Regions from separate parts of the Shewanella mangrovisoli genome, predicted to be linked through region 2. Evidence: predicted binding sites of a transcription regulator. Region 2 holds the regulator's gene; each other region holds the start of a gene.
What was found. The regulator sigma-54, encoded in region 2, starts transcription at its own class of promoters, with help from an activator protein. The targets are predictions, from matches to a motif close to GTTGGCACGNNNNTNGNNT.
Positions count from the first base shown of each region.

Region 1: K0H60_RS14330 (DUF1328 domain-containing protein) is a predicted target of sigma-54. The motif match lies at 1,953-1,971, and genes of this name have one in related genera.
Region 3: K0H60_RS00945 (DUF4097 family beta strand repeat-containing protein) is a predicted target of sigma-54. The motif match lies at 1,407-1,425, and genes of this name have one in related genera.
Region 4: K0H60_RS06350 (YggN family protein) is a predicted target of sigma-54. The motif match lies at 2,654-2,672, and genes of this name have one in related genera.

Region 1 is NZ_CP080412.1:3,254,093-3,261,350, reverse strand. It holds gene K0H60_RS14340 (diacylglycerol kinase family protein) at 1-1,253, opposite strand, end outside; gene K0H60_RS14335 (hypothetical protein) at 1,408-1,602, opposite strand; gene K0H60_RS14330 (DUF1328 domain-containing protein) at 1,625-1,801, opposite strand; gene K0H60_RS14325 (helix-turn-helix transcriptional regulator) at 2,265-2,693, opposite strand; gene K0H60_RS14320 (DUF6572 domain-containing protein) at 2,865-3,179, opposite strand; gene pfaD (eicosapentaenoate synthase subunit PfaD) at 3,729-5,375, opposite strand; gene K0H60_RS14310 (hotdog fold thioesterase) at 5,499-7,258, opposite strand, start outside.
Region 2 is NZ_CP080412.1:830,836-838,093, forward strand. It holds gene rapZ (RNase adapter RapZ) at 1-305, opposite strand, end outside; gene ptsN (PTS IIA-like nitrogen regulatory protein PtsN) at 302-745, opposite strand; gene hpf (ribosome hibernation promoting factor) at 748-1,035, opposite strand; gene K0H60_RS03680 (RNA polymerase factor sigma-54) at 1,064-2,539, opposite strand; gene lptB (LPS export ABC transporter ATP-binding protein) at 2,646-3,377, opposite strand; gene lptA (lipopolysaccharide transport periplasmic protein LptA) at 3,374-3,925, opposite strand; gene lptC (LPS export ABC transporter periplasmic protein LptC) at 3,912-4,472, opposite strand; gene kdsC (3-deoxy-manno-octulosonate-8-phosphatase KdsC) at 4,469-5,020, opposite strand; gene K0H60_RS03705 (KpsF/GutQ family sugar-phosphate isomerase) at 5,020-5,997, opposite strand; gene mlaF (phospholipid ABC transporter ATP-binding protein MlaF) at 6,561-7,258, shown strand, end outside.
Region 3 is NZ_CP080412.1:208,481-215,738, forward strand. It holds gene K0H60_RS00940 (hypothetical protein) at 1-265, opposite strand, end outside; gene K0H60_RS00945 (DUF4097 family beta strand repeat-containing protein) at 554-1,330, opposite strand; gene K0H60_RS00950 (class I SAM-dependent methyltransferase) at 1,599-2,366, shown strand; gene K0H60_RS00955 (M14 family metallopeptidase) at 2,392-4,374, opposite strand; gene K0H60_RS00960 (FUSC family protein) at 4,506-5,630, opposite strand; gene K0H60_RS00965 (dicarboxylate/amino acid:cation symporter) at 5,894-7,123, opposite strand.
Region 4 is NZ_CP080412.1:1,426,099-1,433,356, forward strand. It holds gene mutY (A/G-specific adenine glycosylase) at 1-368, opposite strand, end outside; gene trmB (tRNA (guanosine(46)-N7)-methyltransferase TrmB) at 548-1,264, shown strand; gene K0H60_RS06340 (YggL family protein) at 1,310-1,636, shown strand; gene glsB (glutaminase B) at 1,636-2,550, shown strand; gene K0H60_RS06350 (YggN family protein) at 2,729-3,550, shown strand; gene K0H60_RS06355 (LysR family transcriptional regulator) at 3,969-4,910, shown strand; gene K0H60_RS06360 (DUF885 domain-containing protein) at 5,533-7,258, opposite strand, start outside.

The DNA.
Region 1 (7,258 bases), 2.3 Mb from region 2:
TCGAGGTTGGTGTCGGTGTTCACCGCGCGCCACAAACCATCGAGGTAGGCGAGTTGGCCGAGGGCATTTTTACGCTCGCGGCTCGCCGACTCAATCATTTGCTGCTCAAACCCAATGCCAACCAGCAGCAACACCAGCCGCTCATTGCAACGCGCCGTGTCTATGGTCTGAGTCTGGCCTTGGATAATATTATCAAGGGCTTGGGAGACGGCATTGAGCTTACTGCTTAAACCAAAGAGGGCGTGTGACAGGGCATTGGTGGTGCCTAACGGGATAATGCCTAAGGTGATATCGGTGTCGATAATCTCCGCCGCGACCTCAGTGACTGTGCCATCGCCCCCGCAAGCGATGATGATATCGGCGCCCTGAAGCCGTGCTTTTTTCGCTTGGGTTTGGGCGCTAATCTCTGGCGTGGTGAGTGCTAACTGCACCTCAAAATAGCGTTTCAGCTCAGTGCAAATTTGTTCGCCATGGCTCTGCCATTTACCCGCGCCAGAGACGGGATTGGCGATAATCCAGGCGCGCTTATGCAGTTTGATTTCCCCTTGAGTGTACATCTGCTCTAGCGCTTTAAGTTGCCAGCGATTTAACCCTGCGGTTTTACGAATGCTTTTAATCTGTTGCAGCACCGCGGCAAAACTGAGTTCGGGGCGACGGCATACAAGATAAGCGGCCAGCACCATCACGGAACGCCCGCGACCGAGCGCGCAGTGGATTAATACCCGCTTTTGGGCACGTACTTGGCGATGTAACCAGTTAATCGCCTGATTTAATTGGGCGCTAGTCGGTACGCTGTGGTCAAGAATAGGGATATTCAGATAGTCGATATGATCCTCATACAGGGACACATCGAGGCCGTCGAATTCGGCGGTGACATCTAAAATAGCGGTAATGCCATAACGATTTAGTTTAGGTAAATCGGCAGCGCTTAAGCGGCTACCCAAGTACAGGTATTTATCAATGGCTTGCATTGAAGGCACGCTATCGCGGCGCCGTGCCCAGAGATTATAGAGTCGGCATCCTAATAAAAACGGAATAAAGCCCCAGCGAATATACCAAGGGATGGAGCCATCCTGGCGTTTTCTAAAAATACTGGCGAGATTAAACCAATAGGCCGAGCCGACAAGGGCGAGGGATAGGCTGCTCCATGCCCAAATAAAGGTGAAGATGGGAGAGTGCCCCGTTACGGCGAAATAGCCAAATAACAGTGCTCCGAACAGGTAGAAATACTTAATGTGGACCCTACTCAGCATTGGCATATCCTCCATCGATAAACGGCGAGCCTCAGGGAAACCCACTTTATCGTAACCAATGACTGTCGCGATAAAGTGGCTCAGTGGTACTCACTCGAGCTGTGGTTTCCCTGATTAGCTCGTTTGCGGGACTATCTACTCTCCGTCATCCGTTCTAGCAGCGGGTATCTTTCGCTTTAACGCCTTCTTTCAGTTCTTCACAGGCATCTTCAATCGCATTGCCTGTATCTGTGATGGCTTCATCAATTTTTTCGCCTGCGTCCTCGGTGTGGTTGTCGCTACAGGCTGACAGTCCAAAGGTTAATAATAAGGCTAAAAATGCAGTGGTAATCATGGTCATAGGTTTCATATCGATTCTCCTTTTATCCAATTTAAGCGCGTGGTGCCTTGCCCTTAAGGGCGTTGACCAGCAGGGAAATCACAAGTAATACAATAAATAGGAAGAAAATAATCTTTGCGATCCCCGCTGCGGCGCCAGCGATCCCCGTAAATCCAAACAGTCCGGCGATAATGGCCACAACCAGAAACATTAAGGTCCAACCTAACATAGCACCTCCTTTGTCTTATTTCGGTTTTTCTGTCTTCTTTCACTCTGCATGTTTACGTCGAGTGAGCTAGTTGCTGGGTGAGTTGGATAAGCAAGGTTACGTCTTACATCCTGTTATCACTCAATCGCGCAATAAACTCACAAAGGGGATATTGCGAGCTTAATGCCAACTTTGAGATTTTTAGCTAATCTACTGATTATTAGTGTAATTTTTAAACTTTGTGTTGGCGGTAGTATTGGCTGATATAAGTGAGATAGGCAATTTTTACCTGCGATTCGGTAAGAGTTGCAGTAGGGAAATCGAGGGGAAACAGCATAAAAAAGCCGATAGCTTTTGAGTATCGGCTTAGATTAAGGTGTTGATTGCTAGATTGATAATACGACAGACAGTACCTTGCGGAAAGTTCTTAGCTCTTGCATCTGCACAAACGCTAACAGTCGCAATACAACTGTGATGTGTCCTATCACTTAGGGTTTGAATGATATCTGTTAGACATTACGATAATAACTGCACAGGAAATACCATAGAGCGCACTAAGACTTCCATAATGAATCCCTGCTTCAGCGGACGTAATATCTCCTGATGTAAAAGATATAGATATTCCAATATAGGCGCTCAAAATACCCACAGTTGCACCAGCTAGCCCAAACTTACAACCTCGATGACTGGATGCTAAGGTGCTGTCTGCGGTGCTATTAATATCCAGATTACTAACGTTAATATCAAAAGCTGCCGCTAGCGCTCTTTTGGATTCTAAGGAGCCAGAGCCTTCACTCTCTACTCTCTGAATAGTACGAATGCTCAGTCCTGAGATTGTGGCGAGTTGATCTTGGGACCAAGAACGTTCGCTTCGAAGCTTTTTCACTAATTCTTTGTTTATCATTTGTTCCATTTTCTAGTTCCTAATAATGATTGCAGTAGGCGAATCATCATCTAGAACCCATGATTTTAGTTATGACAACCTTACGTCAAAGTTACGACAGTAGCCCGCCAAGCCGTTTTACGCCGCCAACAGTGGGAAAACATGCGGTTTTCTGCGCTAGGCTAAGGTGATACTGTTTGGCTAAGTGAAAACCTTATAACCAAACTGAATTCCTACTTGATTAATGATGTCTGTGCATTGTGATAGGAACTGTGTTGCTAATGCTGTTGGCTCATATTTGCACATAATATTAATTTTAAACTCTCTTCCACGTGAATCTGGATAGCTTTCAAATACCTCGCCAGACTCGAGAAAAGCCAAGTAGATATTAATCTTTTCCTGAAGGAGCAAGAGATGCTTATCATCCCATTCCAAATGATCTGAGATGGTTAGCACGACGACACCTTCATTATCTATTCCAATGGCGTCAATTGAATCTTGATCTTCTATGCTCATAGATATTCAACTCTAATGGATTGCGGCAAATCTCACCTTCAACAATTTGAAGTAGCAAAACTCAAGATTATGATTTTATTGTTTATTTTTAGTTGTGATTCATTTCTGTCAGAGCCGGGGCATCAGTTCAGTTCTTTGGGTTTTGTATAACGAATTGTTTGTAATGTATTGAATATTAAGGCTCGATAATAAGGATTATTTGAAATAATGTGCAAAACGATACTTTTGAATGATAAAAATCCTTATTAACAAACCATGCTTTATATAAAATTTTGGGACGATTGCATTTATCAACGTCTCCCACCCAATTTGAAATCTTGCCTCATGTATTGGATTGATTGTAGATAAGTGTTGCAGGCGAGCATTGTCACGGCAGTGGACATCGGAAAAAGGGATTTTTCCGTTGAGCCCCCAAGGATGGGTTTACGGCGTGCCACTGAAGTGGCAATGCAGAGCGGATATTGAGCCCATAATAGAATCAAAAACAGAACGCCAAAAAAGCGGGTTAAGTTTTCACTTAACCCGCTCAATAAGGTTTAGCAAAGTGAATTAGCAGCGTTGCAGTGGTTTCCAGCGTTGCAGGCTGACTGGAATACTTACCCCTTGGGATAACAACAGGTTAATCCGTGCTTGGTAGGCCGCACCCTGCATTAAATGTTTAGCCAAATCGACCGCATTGCGCTCGCGGTAATCATCTAAATAACTGCCTTTTGCCCAGGCATTAAAGGCACCGAGGGCAGGGCCTGCCCAAATCTGGTAATCCATTTCGCGGCCAACTTCGCCCGTGTTTGACCAACGGCTCGAAAGACCCAAATACCAACGGAAAATCAGTGCCATTTTGCGTTTTGGATTATCCAGCGCGCGCTCAATTTGCTTAGGATCGCGCTCATTAAAGTGCGCCACAGTGCCTGCCCAAATCTCATCTAATGAGGCGCGAAACACTTGCTCTTCCAGCTTGTGTCTTTCCTCTGTCGGGATCGCCTCAATCGAGTCGTAGCGGGTGTAAATCTCGTAGAGTTTATTGGCGCGCATCGGAAATAGGGTACCGCGCTTAACCACTTGTAACTTAACGCCCATTTCAAACATATCGGCGGCGGGCGCCATAGTTACATCGGCCATTTCGGTGGTGGCGAGTAATTTACGGGTATGTTCGCTGGCTCCAGCCTCAACACAGGCTTGATTGATTGAGCCAGTGACAATATAGGCCGCGCCCATATTGAAGGTCGCCAGCGCCGCATCGGGCGTGCCGATACCACCACCTGCGCCCACACGGATCGGCGTTTTGTACTGGTACTTGGCTTGAATGGTATCTTTGAGCGCCAAAATGGTCGGCAATAACGTGACCAGAGGACGATTGTCGGTATGGCCGCCAGAGTCTGCTTCGGCGGTAATGTCATCGGCCATGGGCACAGATTGCGCCATCAACATTTGATCTTCGCTGATAAGCCCTTCGTTCACTAATTGTTGCAGCATCTTAACGGGGGCGGGCTCCATAAACTTGGTGGCCACCTCGGTACGGCTGATTTTAGCAATCACTTTGTTGCCAATCACAATCTCGCCGTTGGCATCGCGGCTCAGACCTGCGGCGCGGTAATAGACGATTTGCGGCGTTAAGCCCAAGAAGGCCGAAGCCTCAACTGTACGCACTTGATGCTTAAGGAAGAGTTCGACACTGCCACGCTCAAGCGCTGGCTCGCTCGGGCTGTGAATGAGGTTAAAGGCGTAGGGGCCATTGGGCAATGCCGTTTGAATGCGTTTAATCGCGGCTTCTACACGAGATGGGATTAACCCTGCCGCGCCAAAGGAGCACAGAATGCCCGCCTGACCTAAGGCGATAACTAACTCTTCCGAGGCGATACCGTTGGCCATGGCGCCCGCGTAGTAGGCGTATTTCACCCCATGCACGCGGCGAAAATTACTGTCGCCCAAGCTTTGGGTGCCAAGGGCGGGGGCGAAGGCACTGACAGGATGCAAACCATTGCTTTTGTGTAAGCTATTGCTGGGTTCTGCAAGACCCACCACCTCGGCGCTTTGGGCTATGCCTAAACCTTTTTCGGCATGATTGACTAAGTAACAGGCTTGATTGAGATCTTTAAGTTTTTTGCCAAGGGAATCGATATCGAAACTGATGGCGGCTTCATCAACCTGCCATGGCCAAGGACTGAGTTTTTTATTGTCGAGTGTGGTAATCGTCATTTGGGCTGTTCACTTTTAGGTGTTTGGGGCCTGAATTTGTTTGCCGCAGTGGGTTATTCCCTTGCACTGCGGCAGTTGTGTGCTGTTTTTAAGCTAACTGTGGCTAATACTGCAATGTAGGCGCTATGCCTCTTCGATGCAGATTGCGATATCGGTCACCTCATAAATGCGCAGGCCATCCTTACTCAGGTTGGCATCGCCTTTGATGATGCGTTTTCCGTTTTTATCTTCAATGCTGGTGATATGCACATCCAGCGACATCTGTTTGTTTAATGGATTAATTTGACCGCGATACTTCCATTTAATTTCTGACAGAATTTGGCCAAATTTCGGATTATTGAAGCCTGCGCCTAGGTCTTGGTCTATGGCATAGGTTTGCAGTAATTCGATAATCGCCTCGACGCCGAGGGAGCCTGGCATCACAGGATCCTGATGGAAATGGAACTGGAAGAACCAATCGCTCGGGTCAATAGTGCGCTCGGCGTACAAGTATCCCAGTCCCTTCTTACCGCCAGTTTTGACAATTTCGGCCTTATCGATAAAGTTCAGCTGTCCACCCGCGAGGCGGTAGTGTGGTTTGCCCTGCGGCGCCACAAAACTGCGGCCGTTTTTATCTAACAGATTGATTTGGCTGTCGGCTTTAATACCGCGCTCAATATGCCAGGCTTGGGTAATTTTACCATTGTCGATACCCAACTGGTTTTTAAGCGCATCGGCCTTAAAGTAACCGAAAACTGCATTACCACGGTAGAAGGGTTCGCCATCGCAGCTCAGTTCGAAACTAAAGTTTTGAATGATATTGCTGCCAGCAATCACGGTGGACAGTAGGCGCGAATCGTTGACTATGGTTTTACCGCGTAAATCCACTTCGCGCAGTAACTTGCCACTGCCGTCGAGGTTGCGGAAGAATAATTCCTGCCCCGAGAAGCCTAAGGTCGTGCCCATATAACCCGAGATAAAGCCATTGGGCTGTAGGGAGATTTCCATCAGCACAGAGTAAGGCATCACACTCTGGTGGCTGTTTTTAGCGTAATACCAAGCGTTGCTGGGCACTTCATACTCGGCAATGCAGGAGGATGGCTTTTTCAGCTCGCCACGCTTGCCCTCAATGGCCACCACTCGGGTGGTGAGTTGCAGATCGCCACAAGGCGTGCGCGGCGGGATTAAACCACGGTAAATACTAAAATCGGGGCCGAAGCAGTTTTCAATATCGCCAGTGGCAAACTCAAACAAATGATAAGGCGTAAACGGCAGGGTATCGGGCACGCGGTTGGCGTACTTAGAGCCTGCTGGCGCAATCGGCGCACTCACATGTTTAAGCGGCACAACGCCTTTATTCAGGGGAGCTGCAACATCAGGGATTTGCGCCATCAGCGGCGCTTGTTCCGCTTGGTTGTCGATATTTGCTGCTTGGGGAGCATTACTCTGTGAGGAATGGCTTTGCGAATAACCGCTCTGCGAATAGCGGGTGCAATCGGCTTCTTCTTTAATCATCACCCCGAGGTTTTGGAAATCCACCACCACTTTGCCATTGAGCAGGATATCGATATTCGCCTTGGCATAGGGGCGAGGGCTCATGCCAATTTCGGTGACTTCCATGCGATAGGTGAGCGTGCCTGATTGTGGCAATACCTGACCGCGGCAGCGTACTTTTTGCGATGCGTTTTCAAGGGGTTGGAAACGACCGTTCGTGACGCCACCTGCTTGTGTATTTGCGTGCATACCAATATGCAACATAAAGAATTGCAGTAACTGGCCACAACCTTCGGCCATGAGGGAGCCGGCCATCACTTGGTCGCCCTTGAAATGGCAAGGGAAATACCAATGGTCGGGGGCTAATTGCTTGTGACCTTCAATCAAGCCTAAGCCCCAGGCGCCGCCAT
Region 2 (7,258 bases):
AAGCGCCGAGTCTCGCTGTAGCGCTTTAACAGTACTTTATCGCTGGAATTTAAGAAGAAGCTGGTAAGTTCAGTGCCCTCTGGCAGGCTGGCGAGCTGTTTGACGAGTACCTTGTCTTGCTCCGGCAGGTTACGCACGTCGACGCTGATGGCGACGAGATCGTTACTGCCCTTGAGCTGTTCGAGTAAGCTGCCAATCAGCGGCAAAGGAAGATTATCGACACAATAGTAGCCGAGATCTTCAAGCACTCTCAGTGCGACCGATTTGCCTGAGCCTGAGCGCCCTGACACTATGACCAGTTTCATCCAGTGATTACCTGATAGAGTTCCGTTTCATCATGCGTCTTGCGCAATTGCTTCAATATTTGCTTGTCGCTGAGCTTTTCAGCCATGCAGGACAAAGTGCTTAAGTGCTGTTGACATTGGTCAGCAGGCACCAGCAGCGCAAATAAAATGTCGACAGGTTGTTTATCGATAGCATCAAAGGCTATCGGCTCCTCACATTTCACCAATATGGCTATGGGTTGTGTTATATCGGTTAATCGACCATGTGGAATGGCGATGCCGTTACCTATACCTGTGCTCCCCATCTTTTCGCGCGCCACTAGGCTTTCGAAGATCTCTTGAGATGAGAGGGTGGGGTACTGGGCAGCGGCTAAGTCGCTGATAAGTTCCAGTACCTTTTTCTTACTGCCCGGAGTGGCGCAGGTCGTGCATTCCGGCCGCAGTATGGTACGAAGTTCCATTGCTAGTGTTTTGTTAACTTCTCTTTGTGTTTAATAACCTGACGATCAAGCTTGTCGATCAGGACGTCTATGGCAGCATACATATCTGCATGCTCTGAAGTCGCGAAGACTTCACCACCGGTGAGGTTGATTCTCGCTTCGGCAATTTGTTGCATTTTCTCAACATTGAGCACAACGTGCACATTATTGATCTGTTCGAAATGACGTTCAAGTTTTGAAAACTTTTCCTCAACATAAGCCCGTAACGATTCAGTAATCTCGATATGGTGTCCACTCAGGTTTATTTGCATATAAACGTCCTCCGATTTCCACTTTAGGCTATAAACTTTTACGCTGATTGGAAGGGGGAATAAGCATCGCCTCTCGGTACTTCGCAATGGTTCTGCGCGCAACGTTAATTCCCTGTTCTGCCAGAAGCTGCGCCATCTTGCTGTCGCTTAATGGTTTTTTCTGGTTTTCCGCTGCAACCAGTTTCTTAATGAAGGCTCTGATTGCCGTGGATGAGCACTCACCGCCATCATCAGTCCCGACGTGGCTTGAGAAGAAATATTTTAGTTCAAAAAGTCCCTTTGGGGTATGCATGTATTTTTGTGTGGTCACCCGTGAAATGGTGGACTCATGCATCTCTACCGCCTCGGCGATATCGTTTAGGACCATAGGTTTCATGGCTTCTTCACCGTATTCGAAGAAACCCTGTTGGTATTGCACTATGCAGTTTGCCACCTTGAGCAGTGTTTCGTTACGGCTTTCAAGGCTTTTAATAAACCACTTGGCTTCTTGCAGATGCCCGCGGATAAATTGGCTATCGGCTTGGCTTTTGGTGCTGCGCGCCATGGCTGCATATTGCTGATTTACATTGATTTTTGGCATGCAGTCCGGGTTTAACTCGACCACCCAGCGACCATTTTTCTTCGACACCGACACATCGGGGATGACATATTCTTCATCGACAGGGGTGATGAGCAAACCGGGGCGAGGGTTTAAGGTTTGGATGAGGGCAATGCTCTCGCGCAGATCATCTTCCTTAAGCTTGGTTTTACGCATCAACAACCTAAAGTCGCGGGCAGCGATCAGATCTAAATGATCTTTGATCAACATACGGGCGTTTTCGAGGTGTGGGGTATCTGGCGAAAAATGGGAGAGTTGGATAAGCAGACATTCGCTTAAATCCCTTGCGGCGACACCGACGGGATCGAAGTGTTGAATGCGCTTGAGTACGGCTTCGACTTCATCCAGTTCTATCTCGGGATTGCCCATGGCCTCGAGGATATCTTCAGTACTTTGAGTGAGATAACCTTGATCGTCAATGGCATCAATAATCGCGGTGGCGATGGCTAAATCGGTTTCAGAGAAGGGCGTGAGGTTTTTTTGCCATTCTAAATGTTCGTACAGGCCTTCACTGGTTTCCCCTTGGAAGGGCATGTCATCTTCACGGCTAGCGCCAGAACCTGAGTTTGGCGATGCGGTAAAGACTTCATCCCAAGTGGTGTCCATGGGGAGTTCTTCGGGCAGGGATTCTTTGGTCAGCGACTCGGCAATGTCTACGGTGGAATTATCTTGTTCCTGTGGCTGAGCTGTCGTTTCGCTAAAGTCGGTATCGGCGATATCTTGCTTACGTTCGGTAGGCGCGTCGAATTGCTCCTCTTCCAGCTCGAGAAGAGGATTAGAGTCTAAGGCTTGCTGGATCTCTTGCTGCAGTTCCAATGACGACAATTGCAACAGACGAATGGCCTGTTGAAGTTGTGGCGTCATGGTTAACTGTTGACCCAGTTTGAGCTGGAGTGACGCTTTCATGTTACCGCTGATCCCTACGTTATTATTTTGAATTTAGGCCGCTTGTTATCATATTGATGGCGCTTACTAAGCCAAAATTCAAGGCTAATTGGCTCTGTTTAAGTAACTATAGCCTGAATTGTTCACCTAAGTACACAGCCCTAACTTGCTGATTGTCTAAGATCTCTGCGGGAGTTCCTTCGGCAATCAGGTTTCCGTGACTGACAATGTAGGCATGTTCACAGACGTCTAAAGTCTCGCGCACATTGTGGTCTGTGATCAGTACCCCAAGGCCTCGGCTCTTGAGTTGTTCGATGATTTTCTTGATATCGATAACCGAAATCGGGTCGACACCGGCGAAGGGTTCATCGAGCAGAATAAACTTAGGATTGGCCGCTAAGGCGCGGGCAATTTCGACGCGGCGACGTTCACCGCCCGATAACGACATGCCTTGGCTATCGCGAATATGGGTGATATGGAACTCTTCGAGCAGATGTTCCAGCTCTTCTTCGCGTTGGTCGCGATTGAGCTCTTTACGGGTTTGCAGTACCGCCATGATATTGTCGTGCACTGTCAGCTTGCGAAAGATACTGGCTTCCTGTGGCAGGTAACCAATGCCTTTGCGGGCGCGCAGGTGCATGGGATCGGCGGTTAAATCATCATCGTCGATAAAGATATGGCCTTTATCGCTTTTGACTAAGCCCACGACCATGTAAAAGGTGGTGGTTTTACCCGCACCGTTTGGGCCGAGCAGGCCGACGACTTGACCCGTTTTGACCGTCAGGCTGACATCTTTCACAACCTGACGACTCTTATAACTCTTAGCGAGATTCTGTGCTTTTAAGGTGATTTGGGTCATTTAGAATCCTGTTTTTTCACAGGTTTGTCCGCAGGCTGATTCTTGAGTTCTTCCTGATAGTTGTCAGGTTGAATAATGGTAATCACGCGATCATCGCCGCTACCTGTGCTCTCAGCGATCAGTTTTTGCTGAATAATATCGTAACGGATGAGGTTACCCGTCACTTGGCTACCCGCTTGGTCTAGGGTCGCTGAGCCTGTTAAGGTCAGGGTGCGGGTCGCCATTTCGTAGCGAATTTCTTTGGCGCTAGCCGAAGCTGGGCGTCCATCGTCGAGAATTTGGCTGTAAGTCGCAGGGTTACCCGTTGCCACTAAAATCTTGCTGTTTTCCCCTTCGGCAGAAAATGCACGTAGTTGATCTGCATGGATTTTAATCGAGCCTTGGGTGACTTCAACCGGACCGAAGAAAATGATCTGATTGTTTTTAATGTCCGCAGTTTGGCTAACGGCTTTAATTTTCACTTCTTGCTGTAAGTCACCGACCTTGGCGAAGGCACTCATGCTGGTGATTAGCATTAGGCCGGCAAGTAATATGTTATTTTGCTTCATAGGTTCCTACTACCTGACTGGTCAATTGCACTTCCTGCGCGTTAAGGTCGGCATAAAGGCCTTGCCCTTGAATATTAAAATCTTTCCCTGTGACGTAAATGATGCGGTCAGAGGTCATTATCATAGTGTTGAGATCGAGTTCTAAAAAACTGGTGGACAATGTCTGTATGGGTTCACCAGGGCTGATGGCATCGATAATAACATTATTTTCTAATACAACCTTGCCGGTATCTTTGTTGAGTCGACCTTGGTCGGCTCGGATCTGCCATTTTGCTTTACCTTGGTCGGGATAGACAAGATAGACGGGCTCAGTAAAGTCGGTTTGGTTTTTCAGCTCATAGTGTTCCATGTGCTTTGCCGTGACGCGACTGTTAACTTGCCCTTGTTCATTAAACTCAATACTGCGCAGATCTTCGATAATGTAATCGGGTCTGTCACTGACGTTCAAGCTGTCATCCGTATCGCCACCGCGTTTTTGCTGCACTTGCCAATATAGCACCAGCGCAGTACCAAAAAAGGCGATAATGGCGAGGGTCACACGACTCATATGCTCATCCCATGGGCGGAAGTGAACTTGTTTTGGCTCAATAAGAGCAGATCCGTGAGTTCCCTGAGTGCGCCATGCCCACCATTTAAGTGAGTCACAAAATGGGCATGTTGACGGACATAGGGGTGACCATCGGCGACACAGACAGCCAAGCCGACCACATTCATCACCGGCAGGTCGACAATATCATCACCGATATAGGCGACTTCTTCTGGGGTGACATTGTAGAGCGACAGCAGCTCTTCATAGGGAACGAATTTATTATCCACGCCCTGATAAATATGGGTCACACCCAGCGCCGTCATGCGGTTTTCGACAATTTTAGACTGACGGCCAGTGATAACCGCCAGATTAAAACCACTGGTCAGTAACGAGCGCACGCCATAACCATCGCGGGTGTGGAAGGCTTTGAGCTCTTCCCCTGAGTTGCTCAAATAAATGCGGCCGTCGGAAAACACCCCGTCCACATCGCAGATCAGCAGTTTAATTTTTTGCGCCCTTTGCCAAACATCGTCGCTGATGGGGCCGTAAAAACCTTGCTGTGGCATTAAATCACTCCCGCTTTAACCATATCGAGCATATTGAGAGCACCGACAGGATGATGTTCTTTATCTATCACTATCAGGCCGTTGATATTTTTGGAATCCATCACTTGCAGCGCCTGCGCCGCTAAAACGTTTTCAGTAATTGTGACACAGTTTCGCGTCATCACATCGGCGATAGGCGTGGTGCGAAGGTTGACTTGGGCATCGATAACCCGGCGCAGGTCGCCGTCGGTAAAGATACCCACGAGTTTGTTTTGTTCATCGATAACCGCCGTCATGCCAAGGCCTTTCTTGGAGATCTCATACAGAGCATCGGTGATGCAGATATCGTGTTTAACCAAAGGTAAATCATCGCCGCTGTGCATCACGTTGCTGACTTTAAGCAGCAGCTTACGACCTAAGGCGCCGCCCGGATGGGACATGGCGAAATCTTCCCGGGTAAAGCCTTTGGCTTGCAGCAGCGCAATGGCGATGGCATCACCCATGACTAAGGTTGCTGTGGTGCTTGAAGTTGGCGCCAGCCCAAGCGGACAGGCTTCCTCTGGCACCTCAATACATAAATGAATTTTAGATAGACGCGCCATGGTGGATTCTGGCTTGCCTGTCATGGCAATCACAGGGATGGCTTTACGCTGGATGACCGGCATCAGCGCGAGGATTTCGCTCGACTCGCCCGAGTTTGAAATCGCAAGAATCACATCATTGTCCGAGAGCACGCCTAGATCACCATGGCTCGCTTCGCCGGGGTGGACAAAAAACGCTGGGGTGCCTGTGCTGGCGAGGGTGGCCGAGATTTTATTGCCAATGTGGCCTGATTTCCCCATCCCCATCACTATCACTTTGCCGGTGCAGTTGAGAATTAACTCGCAGGCTTGGGCAAATTCAACGGAATCGACATATTGATAAAGATTGTCGAGGGCCGATTTTTCAATATCGATGACTTTACAGCCCCACTGGCGCAATTGTGATTGGTCTACCATGTCTATCTCTCTTCTTGCATTGTCTTTGTCGCCCCGTTCTGGGATTGGAATAGCACAATTTGGTACGCGATAAAGATGATAAAATTAACGGCTTCTTACTCGGAGTAGCATTTTATTGTTCTGCCCTTGCCTATAGGGTTGGCGGCAATAGGGCAGGATAACCTGTTTAGCGATTGAATGCCTTGAGCAAAATCATCGTCTTGGTTGTTTTAGCGCTGCCACTTTATATGGCTATGGTCGCCATGATAACCAGTTTGACATTCAATATGGCTTTTGAGTTAAGTTGTCTTGCCTAGTTCAGTGTGATTTCGCTTATCTTATTAGCCTTAACTAAACAAACTTGCTGATTTATCAACAAGGGTGAAAACATTAAGTAACACTTTAGCTTCACTGAGCGAAAACTTAGGGCGCATTCTCGCTGGAAATGAGGCAAATTGAAAGTATCGCAGGACGATAGTGTCGATTCTGTTGTAGGTTAAAGCGCAATTACGTACAATTTGCGGCTCTTCGATTGGTCTGGGCAGGAAGCGTAGGCCACCTCTTTTCAAATATCGGAATCAAGCATGACTCAAGAACAAACGCCGTTGGTTGAGATCCGTCATTTGGGCTTCAGCCGTGGCCAGCGTGTCATATATGAAGATATTAGCCTGTCTATCCCTCGGGGCAAAGTCACCGCCATTATGGGCCCCAGTGGTATAGGTAAAACCACTTTGCTTAAGCTTATCGGTGGCCAATTAACGCCCGATAGCGGCCAAGTGTTGTTCGATGGTCAGGATGTGCATGCCGCGAGTCGTAGCCAATTGTTCGAGCTGCGTAAGCGCATGAGCATGTTGTTTCAAAGTGGCGCCTTATTCACCGATATCAACGTCTTCGATAACGTCGCCTTTGCACTGCGTGAGCATTCGGGTTTACCCGAAGAGATTATTCGCTCAATCGTATTGATGAAGCTTGAAGCAGTTGGTCTGCGTGGCGCCGCGCAGATGATGCCAAGTGAGTTATCCGGTGGGATGCAGCGCCGTGCCGCCCTTGCTCGGGCGATCGCCCTTGAGCCTGAAATGGTGATGTACGATGAGCCTTTTGCCGGACAAGACCCGATTTCCATGGGCGTGCTGGTGAAACTTATCCGCGAACTCTCCGATGCGTTGAATCTGACCTCGATTGTGGTGTCCCACGATGTGGATGAAGTGCTCGGAATTGCAGATTATGTGTATGTGGTGGCCGATAAAAGAGTGATCGCCCATGGCACGCCTGAAGAGTTAAA
Region 3 (7,258 bases), 620 kb from region 2:
TAGTCTCCTCTAGGGAAATAGGAGGTATTTCTCCTAGGCTAATGAGGAAGGTTTTGGCGACTGTTCTGGCGTGTGAGAAATAGTCCGAGTGCGCATCTAAGGCGTAAATATGCTCGAAAATGTGTTTAGCTAGGGCTGTATTACCATTGTGATAAAAGCTTTCGCCATCAAAACAAATATCCCCTAGTCCTTCCATTATTTCTCTTGGGTTATCCGAGCGGGAAAGCGATTCAATTTCTTGTTGGTATTCCGAAAACTGATCCATATTTTCGACCTTACAGGCAATGCTGCGTGACTTTGTGACTATCGAAGCGGGAAGGTGAATTATCTTAACAAATTCGCGGGGTTAAAGTCTGGTTATCGCAAATTTAAGTTTTATGGTCGCACCAAAAAAGATGCCACTACAAGGGGTTAGTGGCATAAAGTGCATAAGAATGTCCATGGAACGGTAACGCAAAGGGGTGGGTAGAAGACTGACATTTGGTTGGGTACTGCAACATCAGTCTCTACGCCGGGAAGTTGGTGGAGCGGTAATGCTGTTGGTCTAACGGGCTTAGTGTTTGCTTACTGGGCCATCGATTTTATCGAAGCTCACATCCCCTGAACCTGCCGAGAGAATGGTTAAGCCCTTAGTGTTCACCACGTTGATATCGCCTGAGCCATCGTTGATGGTGACTGTGTTTTGCACATTGGCGACGTTGATTTCGCCAGAGCCGTCATCGATGGTGATGCTGCCTTTAATATCATTGACTTGGATGCCGCCAGAGCCATCGACAATCGCGAGGTTGCCGTTCACTTGGCTGACTTCAATCGCGCCAGAACCATCGTCGATGCTGACATTATTGCCGCCATGGATAACCAGTTCGCCCGAGCCATCCTTGACCTTGATATCCGCGGTCATCTTGTTGATCAAAATCGCACCCGAACCATCGTCAATGTCCAGTGCTAATCCGGCAGGGACTTGTAACTTAAGGTCGATATAAGGCGAGTAATTGCTAAAGCTGCTATGGGATTCAAAGTCGGCCTTAAGCTGGGCTTTGTTAGCCTTTTTCTCAAGGGTGAGAATCACTTTGCTATCGTCATTGCTATAGATATCAGCGACTAACTTAATTTGGGTTAGGCCTTCGACGCCGATTATTTCAAGGCTGCCCGCACCCGTTTCGGCGACGAGTTCTTGTAAGTCTTGAGCATCTAGGCTGAGTTCACGTTGCTGGTGATCTAAATCCGGCATGCCAGCGGCGTTCACATTGATAATGCAGCCAGTGAGTGACACGCCAACGGTAAAGGCGGCGACAAATCCGAGGGTGAATATAAAAGGGCGTAGTGACATTTTCTTCTTCCTTGTTATCGACACTCGATAAGCTGCAGAGTGCGGAGTCTATGGCGATAATTGCTATGTCGAGAGATAGCACATCCTATGCCAACTTTTAAATTCCTTAATTATCAGTTAAATACTTCAAATGCGTCCGCTTGGCCGTAGGCGGACATGTCCGCTGAATGAGTGATTTTTCCCAAAGAGTGGTGAAATTACTCACTTATTCGGTTAGCGTGTGTCCATTCAGCCAACGTGGCTAACAGCATAACCAGAAAGGATTCACATGGATTACTTAACGACCAATAAAATCGCTTGGGATGCCCGCACTCGGGTGCACTTAACCTCTGATTTTTATGATGTTGAAGGCTTTTTGAATGGCAACACCTCCTTAACGGAAATCGAATTAAATGAGCTTGCGGTGGCGGGTAAGAGCCTACTGCATCTGCAATGTCACTTTGGTTTAGATACCCTGTCGTGGGCGCGAATGGGCGCAAAGGTGACTGGGGTCGATTTATCCGAGGTGGCGATTGCTGAGGCGCACAAGCTGGCGGAGCAGACGCAGTTGTCCGCCGAGTTTATCTGTAGCGATGTCTACAGCGTGGCGGGCAAGGTTGAGCCGCAAGATATTGTCTTTACCTCCTATGGCGCGATTGTGTGGCTGCCGGATTTAACGCTCTGGGCGCAGACCATTGCGGCGTGTTTAAAGCCCGGCGGACAGTTTTACATGGTCGAGTTTCATCCGGCGCAGCAGCTATTCGATGGGTATAGCTATTTTAATCGCGGTGAGCCAGATATAGAGCAGGAAGGGACCTATACCGAGAATGCCGGTGATGAGCAGCAAACCTTAATGTGCTGGTCGCATAGCTTGTCTGAGGTGATCAATGCCTTATTGCAGGCGGGCTTAGTGTTGGAGCTCTTTCACGAGTTTGCGTTTAGCCCCTATAACTGTTTCGCAGGGCTAGAGGCGCAAGCCGATGGCCGTTATGTGCTAAAACACCAAGGGCAACATGTGCCCTTGGTGTATAGCATCAGTGCGCGTAAGCCTGCTTAATCCTTGCTGTTTTTAACTGCGGGGATTAACGGCTACGGTAGACTGGATATTTAAGATATTGATTATCGTAGTAAGGGCTGCGCTCATAGAACCAGCGTAAGCGTGCCTCGGGATCGGCGGCAAACTCTGGGTTTTCCAGCGCTTTATTAAATGCGGCCTGCAGCTTTGGATCTTCCTTCAGCATCTTGGTGGCCAGCGGCTCTACGGCGTAGTCCTCAATGTATTCGGTACGGGTAAAGATAGGGTTGAAGAAGCCCCATTGCAGTAACGAGTCCGGTGATTGTGGCTCGAGCAGTAAAATCGCCAGATCGCCTAAGGGTTGATCTGTGCTGATTTTCACTGTGCCCGCGGGCAAGGTGGTGGTCAGTTTCGCCAGTGTCGAGTCGGCCTTCACAGTGAGTCGTCCCTCGAACGCCTTGGTATTAAACACCGGATTGCTCAAGCTGTATTGCTGCAATTTAAGCTCTGTTGGCTTGCTTAAACGTGTCATCCGAATGCCATGTAGATTTAAGCGGTCGATCACTTGTGTCCACTGGGCGGGAATATAGTAAGCACTCGGGCGAGTGACTTTTATATCGGGCACAGTTTCGGCAATCACAGGTAAATTCGGGTACAACTTAGGCTCGCCCGTCCAACGTACTACTTCGGTGCCGCTAATCGGACTCTGCTCTAACTTGTAATCTATGCCTTTAAAATCCCAACCTTTAGCCAGTGGTGCCGATTTCCACGTTAAGGTGATCAGTGGCGAGGCGCGGTATTTATCCTCTTGAATCGCACTCTTTAACTTGGTCGCTTGGTCGCCCACGGTTTTTAGGGTTTGCTCTAGCATCACATAGGTGCCAAGTACGCGCTGCTTAAAGGGTTTTAAGCTGTGGTTCTCAATCAAAATGGTGGGCAGATGGCGGGCATCACCATAACCATTAGAGAAACGTGGGCTAGGGTTCCACAGTGACATGCCTTTAGTGATATCGGTATTGTCGACGGCGAAAATCAGTGGACCTGGGATATGGCCCTGGGCGCTTAGCGCAGCTTCTACCGCTGGGCGGTAGCTATTTTCGAGCCAACGGAAACTGGCGGGACTCAAACCTTGGGCGAGATTGTAGCCGAAGGTGATGTCGTACTGGTAATCGATACCGTCGGTGACATGCACATCGATATACAGATCCGGTTGCCACACATTAATCGCCCGCAGCATATGCTGCATTTCTAAGGTGTCGGCCTTGGCGTAGTCGCGGTTAAGGTTGAGGTTATTGGCATTGGTGCGCCAACCCATATTGACTGGGCCACGTTGATTAACACGATTAAATTCGCCGCTGCGCTCATGGGCATCGACGCTAAACATAGGCACAAACAGCAAGTTAGCCTTTTCGAGCAGGTCGCTTTTATCACCTTTGACTATATCCCGCAGCAGCATCATGCCGGCGTCTTTACCGTCGATTTCGCCCGCGTGGATCCCCGCCTGCACCAGAATCGTCGGCTTAGTGTTTTGCTTAAGGCGCGCCGATTCGTTAATGCCTTCACTGCTGGCGACATACATCCAAATGTCGCGCCCTTGAGGGCTCTTGCCTAGGCTGACTTTCTGCAATTTGGTGGTTTCGGCCGCTAATCGGTCGAGCCAAGTGATGGTGTCGTCATAGCTTGGGCTTTCGGTGCCGTTGCTTTGCTCGAAGGGCGTCGCCCATTCGTTATCGGCGCTAAGTAACAACGACTCACTGGCACCGTGCCACGTGATGCTCGGCGGGAGAATGGCATCATTCACAAAGGTATTGGCGCGAGCCGGTGTCGCTATCACTGCGGCTTCGGGAGCCGCTTCTGTTGCGGGCAAAGCGCTGCTTTCGGCACTGGTGTCAACCGTGTCAGTTTTAGCGGCCTCAGCGTTTGCAGCTCCAGTAGTCGTCACTTCAGGCTGCGCGACTTCGGTAGTCGCGGCAACGGCTAACTGGGTGGTGAATAGTGAACCCGCCGATAAGCAGGCAATGGCGATAACGGAAGGGGAAAACAAGCGCATGAAAACAGTCCACACATCGAATTTTTATTAGGGCGGTATCTTTTCATTAAGCCCCTGCGAGTGCAAGGGCTGCCAAGGGTTTATCTTGATCTGACTGAGTGATTTTCGCTTCCATTCCCCGTGGTAACAGCCTATGAAGGCTTGTCGGTTTTATGTAACACGGTTTGTCCGCTATAGGCGATTTCGATAATCTCGATATCGGCGTAGAGGGCTTCGACGGCGATGGCGAGTTGATAGATAAGCCAGCCGTATCCCGTGAGGGCAAATCCCTGCGCTACCTCGTTTGCCACAGAGGTTGAGGTGTGGTCTGGCGCGGGTGTTGCCAAGCTAAGTTGTAATCTGTGTTGCAACTCCTGCTCTAATGCATTTGGTAGTGTGGGCAATGTGGCTGTTTTGCCTGCAACAAATTCGCCAAGGCGTTGCAGATAAGCTGTAAGCTCGGCGGCGACTTTGTTGATTTGGTGATATGCCTCTTTGTCGGCCTCCTGCCAGCGACTCAAAGGTAATAACTCGAGTAGGGTGATCAACCTAACCTGTTTATTAACTAATTCCGCCAGCAGCACTTTATGTTTTTTCAGGGTTTGGCTTTCCCACTCGAGGGAGAAAAACAGTTTCTTCTGGGTTAATACCGCCTTCATGGCCGCTTCGAGTTCGGCGCGAAAATCTAAATCATGGTTGGCGGGGGCCTGTAGATGTTGGGTCAGCACTTTGGCCATATTGTCGATGGCATTAGTGAGCTGGCTGCGCCAGTCCTGTTTGGCCTTAATCGGGAAGATAAACAGCGACACCAGAATGGCGATAACACAACCGAGCAGAATATTTGCCGTGCGCCAGAGCGCCTCTGAGGTGTCGTGGTTCGCATCGCCCACTACGATAATAATGGTGAATCCCGCCACCAGATAGGCATAGCTGTAGCGTCCCGCCGAGATAAAACAGATCAGTGTGACCCCTAAGATCAGCAGCCCCATAATCAGCCAATAACTGTCGATGGTGGCCACTAACATCACGCCATAAGCCGAACCTAAACAAGTGCCTACCGCCCGTTGCAGGGACTTTTCAATCGCGCCGCCCACCTGCGGCAGACTCATCATAATGATCACTATGGTCACCATGCTCCAAATAAAATGCGGCGGCGACCAAATGGCGTTAATGGTGACGGCAATCAGTAGGGCGAGGCCGAGTTTAAGGGCGTGAATGGCACGGAAATGACGATAGATAAAGTCGGCAAAAGGGCTTGCAGGGGCAAATACGGACATAGTGCAACACTCCTTTGGACTGATGGTAGCCAAGCCATTATCGCAGAAAGACATTGTGCTCGTGTGGCTTGGCGGATAAAGAAATACAAATTGCGAGGCGGCGCCGTTTGAGCTTAGCCCAAGGCGTCGCCAAGATCACATTAATCTGCATTAAGTGATACAAAATCAGTGGGATAAGATGCGGTATCTCGAAGTTTAAACCATAAAAAAGGCTTGAATAAGCAAGCCTATTCAAGCCTTGGTATATCAATGTATTCGCACAGTTAGTTCGAGCTTGGCTCTGCGGTGTACTTATCCATAATCACGGCGCAGGCGGCATCACCTGTGATGTTGAGCGCGGTGCGGATCATGTCAAACACCCGGTCGAGGGCGAATAACAATGGTAAACCGTCAATGGGAATACCGGCGGCCAGTAGCACAGCGACCACTAAAAATGATGGACCAGGCACACCCGCTTGGCCAATGGCGCCTAAGGTTGAGGTAAAGATAATCGCGGCATAGGCGGTCATCGACAGATCGACGTTGTACATTTGCGCGAAGAACATGGCGACTAAACCATAGTAAATCGCGTTGCCGCTCATATTGATGGTGGCGCCTAAAGGCAGCACAAAGGCGGTGGTGGCCTTAGAAACCTTAAGATTTTCTTCGCAGGTTTCCATATTCACCGGCAGCGTTGCCATGGATGAAGCCGTCGACAGTGCCATCACCTGAGGTTTTTTCATCGCCGAAATAAATTGGCGTGCCGATACCCTAGAAAACAGCTGCACCACTAAGGGGAAGAACACAAAACCGTAGATCAGAATCGCGGCCACAAACACGGCAAACAACTTAAACACTACTTCTAAGGCATCGAAACCGAAGGTGCCGACGGAATCGGCCATCAAGCCAAACACCCCAATGGGCGCAATCACCATCACACAGTTAATCATCCACACAAAGGCGTCGACGACGGTATTTAACGCTGCCATGATGGGCTTAGCGCCATCGCCTTTGACCTTGGTCAGTGCGATACCGAAAAATATACTAAACACCAGAATTTGAAGGATATTCCCGCCAGTCAGCGATTCGAACACGTTGGTTGGGATCATGCCAATAAAGGTATCCATTACCCCAGGCAGTGCGCCATGTTCGGCGGTGACTTCCATCAGGCCGCTACTACTATGGGCGGTAAAGTCGACACCCGCGCCGGGGGTAAACATATTGCCCATGACTAATGCTAAGGCAACGGCAATCCCCGAGGTGACAATAAAGAAACCGAAGGTGCCGACACCAATCTTACCCGCCGAGGGGCTATCGCCTAGGCTGGCGGCGCCGCTGATGATAGACACCAGCACCAGTGGGATCACTAGCATTTTGACTAAATGGATAAAAATGGTGCCCAGTGGGGCGAAGATGCTCGCACTTTCGCCCATGGTAAAACCAACCAGTGCGCCAATAATCATGGCAATAACCACTTGCACACCAATGTTGCCTAATAAACTCTTGCTCTTCATTCTTGCGAAACTCCCCAGTTACCGCGGCATTTTGTGTCTTAAGACTAGTTATCTATTTACTGGCTTGCCCTCGTTTTTGGCGTAAAAGCTCAGCCCTGACACGTTTTTTGGGCGCTTAAGGTACCACAGTTGGCG
Region 4 (7,258 bases), 600 kb from region 2:
GCTGTTGAACGGCCAATACCTGGCAGCGCTAACACTTGCTCAAAGTCTGTTGGATATTGCCCCTGATACAAATCGCGAACCATCTTAGCGGCTTTATGCAGATTGCGAGCTCTGGCGTAATAACCAAGGCCAGTCCAATGATGCAGTACTTCATCATCCGGCGCGTTAGCGAGGGCTAACACATCGGGGAAACGTGCCATAAAACGCTGGTAATAGGGGATAACAGTCGCAACCTGAGTTTGTTGCAGCATAATCTCTGAAACCCATACGCGATATGGGGTTTTATCTTGCTGCCAAGGGAGGGTTTTACGACCGTGGTTGTCGTACCAATTAACGATACGTGTAGCAAAGGAGGCTGTAGATTTCATCGGCGCAGTGTAGCGGGAGATTGGTTGGCAAACAAGTAACACCCCATCGAAAAATCGGCCTAGATTCGCTCTCTAGGATAATCTTGTTATACTTCGCCTCCATTAGTGCTTGCACTGTAAGTTGAACTTTGGATAATGCCCTTCTTTTTAGATGGTGTTGTCCACGAGACGAGGCAAAAATGAGCGAAGTCACTACCGCTGAATTTAATGAAGAAGGCAAGTATCTGCGTAAGATCAGAAGCTTTGTCCTAAGAGAAGGTCGTTTGACTAAGGGTCAAGCGCAAGCCATTGAGACTCAGTGGCCAACAATGGGCTTAGATTACAGCCCAACACCATTAAACCTGACCGAAGTGTTTGGTCGCGAAGCCGATACTGTACTGGAAATTGGTTTCGGTATGGGCGCTTCTTTAGTACAAATGGCACAAGAAGCTCCTGAGCAGAACTTTATCGGTATTGAAGTCCATAAGCCTGGCGTTGGTTCATGCTTAAGTGACGCCGCCGCCGCTGGGGTGACTAATCTTCGCGTGTATCACCATGATGCAATGGAAGTGTTAGAACATGCTATCGCCGATGGCAGCCTTGCGCGGGTGCAATTGTTCTTCCCCGATCCTTGGCATAAAAAGCGTCACCACAAGCGCCGCATCGTACAGGCGGAATTTGCTGAGCTTATCCGTCGCAAGCTGAAGATTGGTGGCGTGTTCCATATGGCAACCGACTGGGAAAACTACAGCGAACATATGTTGGAAGTCATGAATGCGGCCAATGGTTACAAAAACCAATCCGCCGATGGTACCGTGGTGCCGCGCCCAGATCATCGTCCACTGACTAAATTTGAAGCCCGTGGTCATCGCCTCGGCCATGGCGTGTGGGATCTGATGTTTGAGCGTATCGCTTAACATCTTTTATTGATTTTATTTTTTAACACAACGGGGAAAATCACTATGGCAAAGAATCGTAGCCGTCGTTTACGTAAGAAAATGCGCGTTGATGAATTCCAAGAGTTAGGTTTTGACATTACTTGGACCTTCGATGCATCTGTCTCTGAAGCCGATATTGATGCAACGGTCGATAAGTTTATCGATGAAGTCATTGAAGCCCGTAAGTTAGGTTTTCACGGCGGTGGTCATATCGAGTGGGAAGGTATTATTGCTACCCAAACTATCGGTAAGTGCACCGAGGAAGATGTTGCTGCAGTGAAGGCATTCTGGGCGGGTCAAAAAGTGACTCAACTCGAAGTTAGCGATCTGTACGATATCTGGTGGAGTTAATGCCAGAACAGGCGTTATTAGAGGAAGTGGTCGACAAAGTTCGACCCTTGCTCGGCCAAGGAAAGGTTGCTAATTACATCCCTGCGCTCGCCAATGTTTATGCTGGTAAATTGGGCATCGCCGTGACCACAATCGACGGTGAAACCATAGGCGCAGGCGATTACCTTGAGCCATTTTCAATTCAAAGTATTTCTAAAGTTTTCAGCTTAACCTTAGCGCTAACTTTATATGAAGAAACCGAAATTTGGAGCCGCGTCGGCAAAGAACCCTCGGGACACTCCTTCAATTCATTAGTCCAAGTTGAACTCGAGCGGGGCAAACCTCGCAATCCCTTTATTAATGCTGGCGCATTAGTCATCGCCGACTTATTGCAGAACCGTTTAGGGGCGCCTAAGCATCGGATGTTGGAATTGGTCAGGGCGCTGAGTCAAAACGATAAAGTCTGTTTCGACAAGCAAGTAGCGGATTCTGAATATCAGCACAGTGCACGTAATGCGGCCATCGCTTATCTGATGAAATCCTTCGGTAATTTTCAAGGTGACGTTGATACAGTGCTGCGCACTTATTTTCATTATTGCGCCTTAAAAATGAATTGCGCCGACCTCTCACGGGCGATGTTGTATTTAGCCAACCGCGGTAAAACCTTAGACGGCACTGAGCTTATTTCGCAGGTACAGACGCGGCAGTTAAATGCCCTGTTAGCAACCTCTGGCTTGTACGACGGCGCCGGTGAGTTTGCCTATCGTGTTGGTATGCCGGGTAAAAGCGGTGTCGGTGGTGGCATTATTGCGGTGATCCCCGGGGAACTCTCGGTCTGCGTTTGGTCTCCCGAATTAGACAATCAAGGTAACTCCCTCGCGGGGACGGCAATGCTTGAGCATTTAAGCCAGCGCCTCGGACGTTCAATCTTCTGATTTAATCCTTCTATTAGCACTGTTAGGCTAACTATTAGTGAAATTCACTAATCTGCTATCGGTGCTAATTTCTATAACTTCATACTAATCATATTGTTACAAAGTTGGCATGTCTTCTGCTATTCGTCTTTTAGCATGTTAGCTTAGTCGAATTCCTCAGATTAAAGGATGAACAACAATGAAAATAAATACGCTATTAACTGGAGTGGCATTATCGGGCGTTATTTTAGGCGCTTCAGGCTGGCAATCAGCACAAGCGAAAACTGAGCCGCAAATCGATGAGCGCTGTGAGGTTTCCCTTAATTATGATGTGAGAGTTGAGCCTAAAAAATTAGTGATGAGCGAGAAGGGCACCGAGAAGTATCGCATCGAGGTCGACAAGTTATACGTTGAAGGCAAGCAGGTCACCTTAACCGACAAACAGAAGAAGCTTGTGAGCCAATATGCCGATGAGGTATCGACTCAGGTTCCTGAAGTCATTGAATTAGTCAATGAAGCGGTTGCACTGGCCTCTCAAGCTGTGAGTATGGCATTGACGCCACTGATGGGCGATGCCGCAGGCGCTAAGTTTGATGAGATGATGGCGGGCGTGCAGAAGCGTGTCGATACCGTAGCCTACAAGCAGGGCGATAGTTTTTACCTTGGCGCGACCGAAGAGTCGATGCAAAACACCTTTAACGATGAATTTGAACGGGAAATGGAGCAAATCGTGCAAAACTCCATTGGCACTCTGATGATGAATATCGGCGGCCAAATGCTTGCGGGCGACGGGGAATCCTTCGAAGCTAAGATGGACGCATTCTCACAAAAAATGGATAGATTAGGCGACGATATTGAGCAGCAAATTGAGTCCCAGTCTAAGGGGATTGAAGCGAAAGCCGACCGTTTATGTGACCGTTTTGAAAATCTGCTCGTGCTTGAAAATCAACTGCGTAAAGAAGTGCCAGAGTTAGCCCCCTATGTGTTGACGCAAAACACTCACCATGAATTACGTGAATAATGCTCGCAAGGGTAGTTAAGGTCTAAACGGGTTTGAACCAGGTTAAGCCGATCTAACTGACACTATCAATGCCGTGATATAAGTGAAAAAGCCCCTGCACTTTTAGTGTCTGGGGCTTTTTCTTGATTCATTTTAGCCAAACGGATTGATATTAATCTGATTGCTTGCGGCTATTTACTATGGAATATTACATTCTAAAGACTAATGTTTGGTATACTCTTAAAATATAATGAAAAGCTGGCAATTCAGTCAGATAGAACACTCTACTTTAGCGGACTTTTTCGGGCTAAATCTCTACAACTAACCCAATTGCTGTGAGATATTAAGGCATTGAGGGGTGCTTTGAGGCATTTGTGCTGCATTCCTATGCTATTCCGAAAGTTAATATCACTGTCGAAACTGCTTAAGGCGACTTTCCATGTTAGAACTGTTAGAACCTATTGCGATTTTTACTCATGTGGCCAGAGCTGGTAGTTTTAGTGCCGCCGCAAGAAGGCTTGGGATCTCTAAATCTAAGGTCAGTACGCAGGTCGCCGATCTCGAGCATAGACTCGGTGTTCAACTGATCCAGCGTACCACTCGAAGCTTAAGTCTGACTGAAGCTGGACATTTGTTATATCTGCAAGGTGAAGAGTTACTCCGCGATGCCGAACAGGCCATTGCTAGCGTGCATAACTTAAACGATGCCACCCGCGGCGTATTAAAGGTGGGGATTTCCCAGTCCTTTGGCGCTATGCATATCATTCCCGCACTGCCATCATTTATGGCCAAACACCCTGAGCTCGAGCTGCAAGTCAGCTTATTAGATCATAAGGTCGATGTGGTCAGCGAAGGTTTAGACCTATTGTTGACTATGTCTGAGCAGCTTCCTCTCGGTATGGTGGCGCGCCCTTTGATGAAGTGTCAGTTCCTCCTCGTTGCCTCCCCCGATTACATTGCGAAACATGGCGAACCGTCGCGCCCTGAACAATTGGTCGACCATAACTGCTTGGTGTATCAAGGTGAGTGGCATGAGCACAGCATGTGGCAGTTTAAAAAAGGTGATGATTACTGCGAAATAGGTGTCTCTGGTAACTTTAGAGTGGATAACGCTCCCGCTTTAAAATCAGCTGCGATCAGTGGCTTAGGGGTTGTATATCTTGCCAGTTACTTGATGGAGGATGAAATCGCTAAGGGCACCTTAGTGCCGCTGCTGAGGGATTGGCAACTGACTCATCATTTACCACTACAGGCCGTTTACCCACGCCGTAAACACCTAGCGCCTAAGGTGAGTGCTTTCATTGAGTTTATTAAAGATCACATAGGTAATCCGCCTTATTGGGACATTCCCTATGCGGAACTCTTCAGTGAACGTCAGTAATTTTGGAAACATTGTTCTTAAAATGCGGTTAATGCATTTTTAGAGAGTTTGATGGTTTTGAAATTCATTTAAAATCAATTATTTGTATCGAGATTGGTTTGTATTTTAGTTTGGTTTTTTAGGGTTCTCTAAAACAGCTTTTTAGTAGGCGTATTGAAGTCTGTTCTTAAATGAATACAATGGTTGCCAGATGATTCGGAATGACCTGAGTCCTACACTTTTACTGGAAATGACCCCTTTTGGTATTAGCGTACAGGTTGGCAGCAATGCAGTTTCGGATCACAGCCAGCAGAAGTTTGCGAACTAAAACAATGTTGGCTTTTAAACCATCATCCTAGTTTTTGGTTTACCTCAGCTCATTAGGCTGAGGTAATTTTTTTCTGATGGTTGAGTGCGGGAAACGAGTTTTGTCTCTCTGTACCCTAAAGTCACACCGAGTGTTAGCTACTTGCTTAATACATCAAATATAGTGACCCACAGTGAGATAGGGTTTTATGACCAAGCTGGTGATAAATCCAATAAAAAAGCCACTTAATAGTGGCTTTTTTATTGGCTGCGATTTAAGGATTTTATTGGCAAGGCGTTCAAGGGAGGCTAGCGTTAGCCTCCCACGGTTTCAAGCTTAGGCTTTGTTAACACTAGCAATCCATTGATCGACTTGCTCTTCCAGTACATCTAAAGGCAGCGCGCCATTTGCCAAGACTAAAGTATGGAAATCCCGGATATCAAACTTATCACCCAGTTGTTTTTCCGCCTTGTGTCTTAGTTCGAGTAACTTAATCATCCCGACTTTATAGGCAGTAGCTTGCGATGGCATAACGATATGACGTTCTACCATTTTCTTCGCATCGGATTTTGCGTTAGGGGTATTATCGACGTAATAAGCTATCCCTTGTTCGCGGGTCCATTTTTTGGCGTGGATCCCGGTATCGACCACTAAACGACAAGCTCGCCATAACTCCATCGCCAGTCGACCAAAATCGGAGTAAGGGTCAGCATATAAGCCCATCTCCTTCGGGAAAGACTCACTGTAGAGCCCCCAACCTTCGATATAGGCGGTATAGCCACCGAACTTACGGAACTTAGGAATATCCTTTAGCTCCTGCGAGATAGCGATTTGCATATGGTGGCCAGGGATCCCTTCGTGGTAAGCCAGTGCTTCCATCTGATATTTGGGCATGGCTTTCATATCGTAGAGGTTGGCGTAGTAGCTGCCAGGGCGAGAGCCATCGGGCGCCGGTTGCTCATAGAAGGCTTTACCCGCGGATTTTTCCCTAAAGGCTTCAACCTGTTTGACTATCATGGCCGCCTTAGGCTTGACCTTAAAGACTTCATCCAAGCGTGAGCGCATATTATCGATAAGCTTGGTTGCATCGGCTAAATATGCCGCCTTGCCTTCGGCGGTATTTGGATAATAGAACTGCGGATCATCGCGCATAAAGGCGAAGAACTCTTGCAAGGTGCCGTTAAAATTCACCTTTTTCATAATGGCGCGCATTTCATTATGGATGCGCTCCACTTCGGCAAGACCAAGTTGATGGATTTCATCCGCCGTCATCTGGGTAGTCGTGGTTCGCGCAAGGGCATTGTTATAAAACGCCTCGCCGTCGGGGAGTTTCCAAACCCCATCGCGGGTATCGGCCTTGGCTTCTAAGGTTTTGATATAGGCGATAAGCGTCTTGTATGCGGGCTCAACTTGCGAGACTAGCGCTTTTTCTGCATCGGCAATAAGGTGGGCTTTTTCTGCTTCAGTGATGCTGAGTGCGCTCACTTTTTTGCGAAAATCCGCCAACAAGGCACTGTCTTCGCCTTTATCGAAGGGGGCGCCTTTAATGATGTTTTGGCTGTCAGAAATCACGTAACCAAACACAAATTTAGGGGCAATAATGCCTTTATCAGCGCGCACTTCTAGCGCCTGTTGCAGTTGGCTTAGGCGTTTGGGCACGCCATTTAAGCGGCTGATATAGGCCTTAGCATCGCTGACATCGGTGATCTGGTGTTGATTAATCAGGAAGGAGGCGATCATCGAGTGGCCACCATGCATCTGATTCACTGGGTAGTTATGGTAACGCCACTGGTAGTCTTTGATATCGTTATTCAGGTTTTGGGTGAATAACGTGAGGCTTAGGCGAGTTTGTGGGTCAAGCTTACTCGCATCCAGTTGATTCACTTCGGCCAGTTGTTTCTTGGTTCGCGCCAACTCACGGGCATCCGCTTCATCGCCAATGTCGTCCCACTTATCATAGTCCTGCTTTATACCCATATAGGTTTGCGCAATGGGGCTTGCCATGATGTTTTCCATGAAGATGGCTTCAAACAAGGCGTTGGCTTTTTCTGACTCGCTTTGG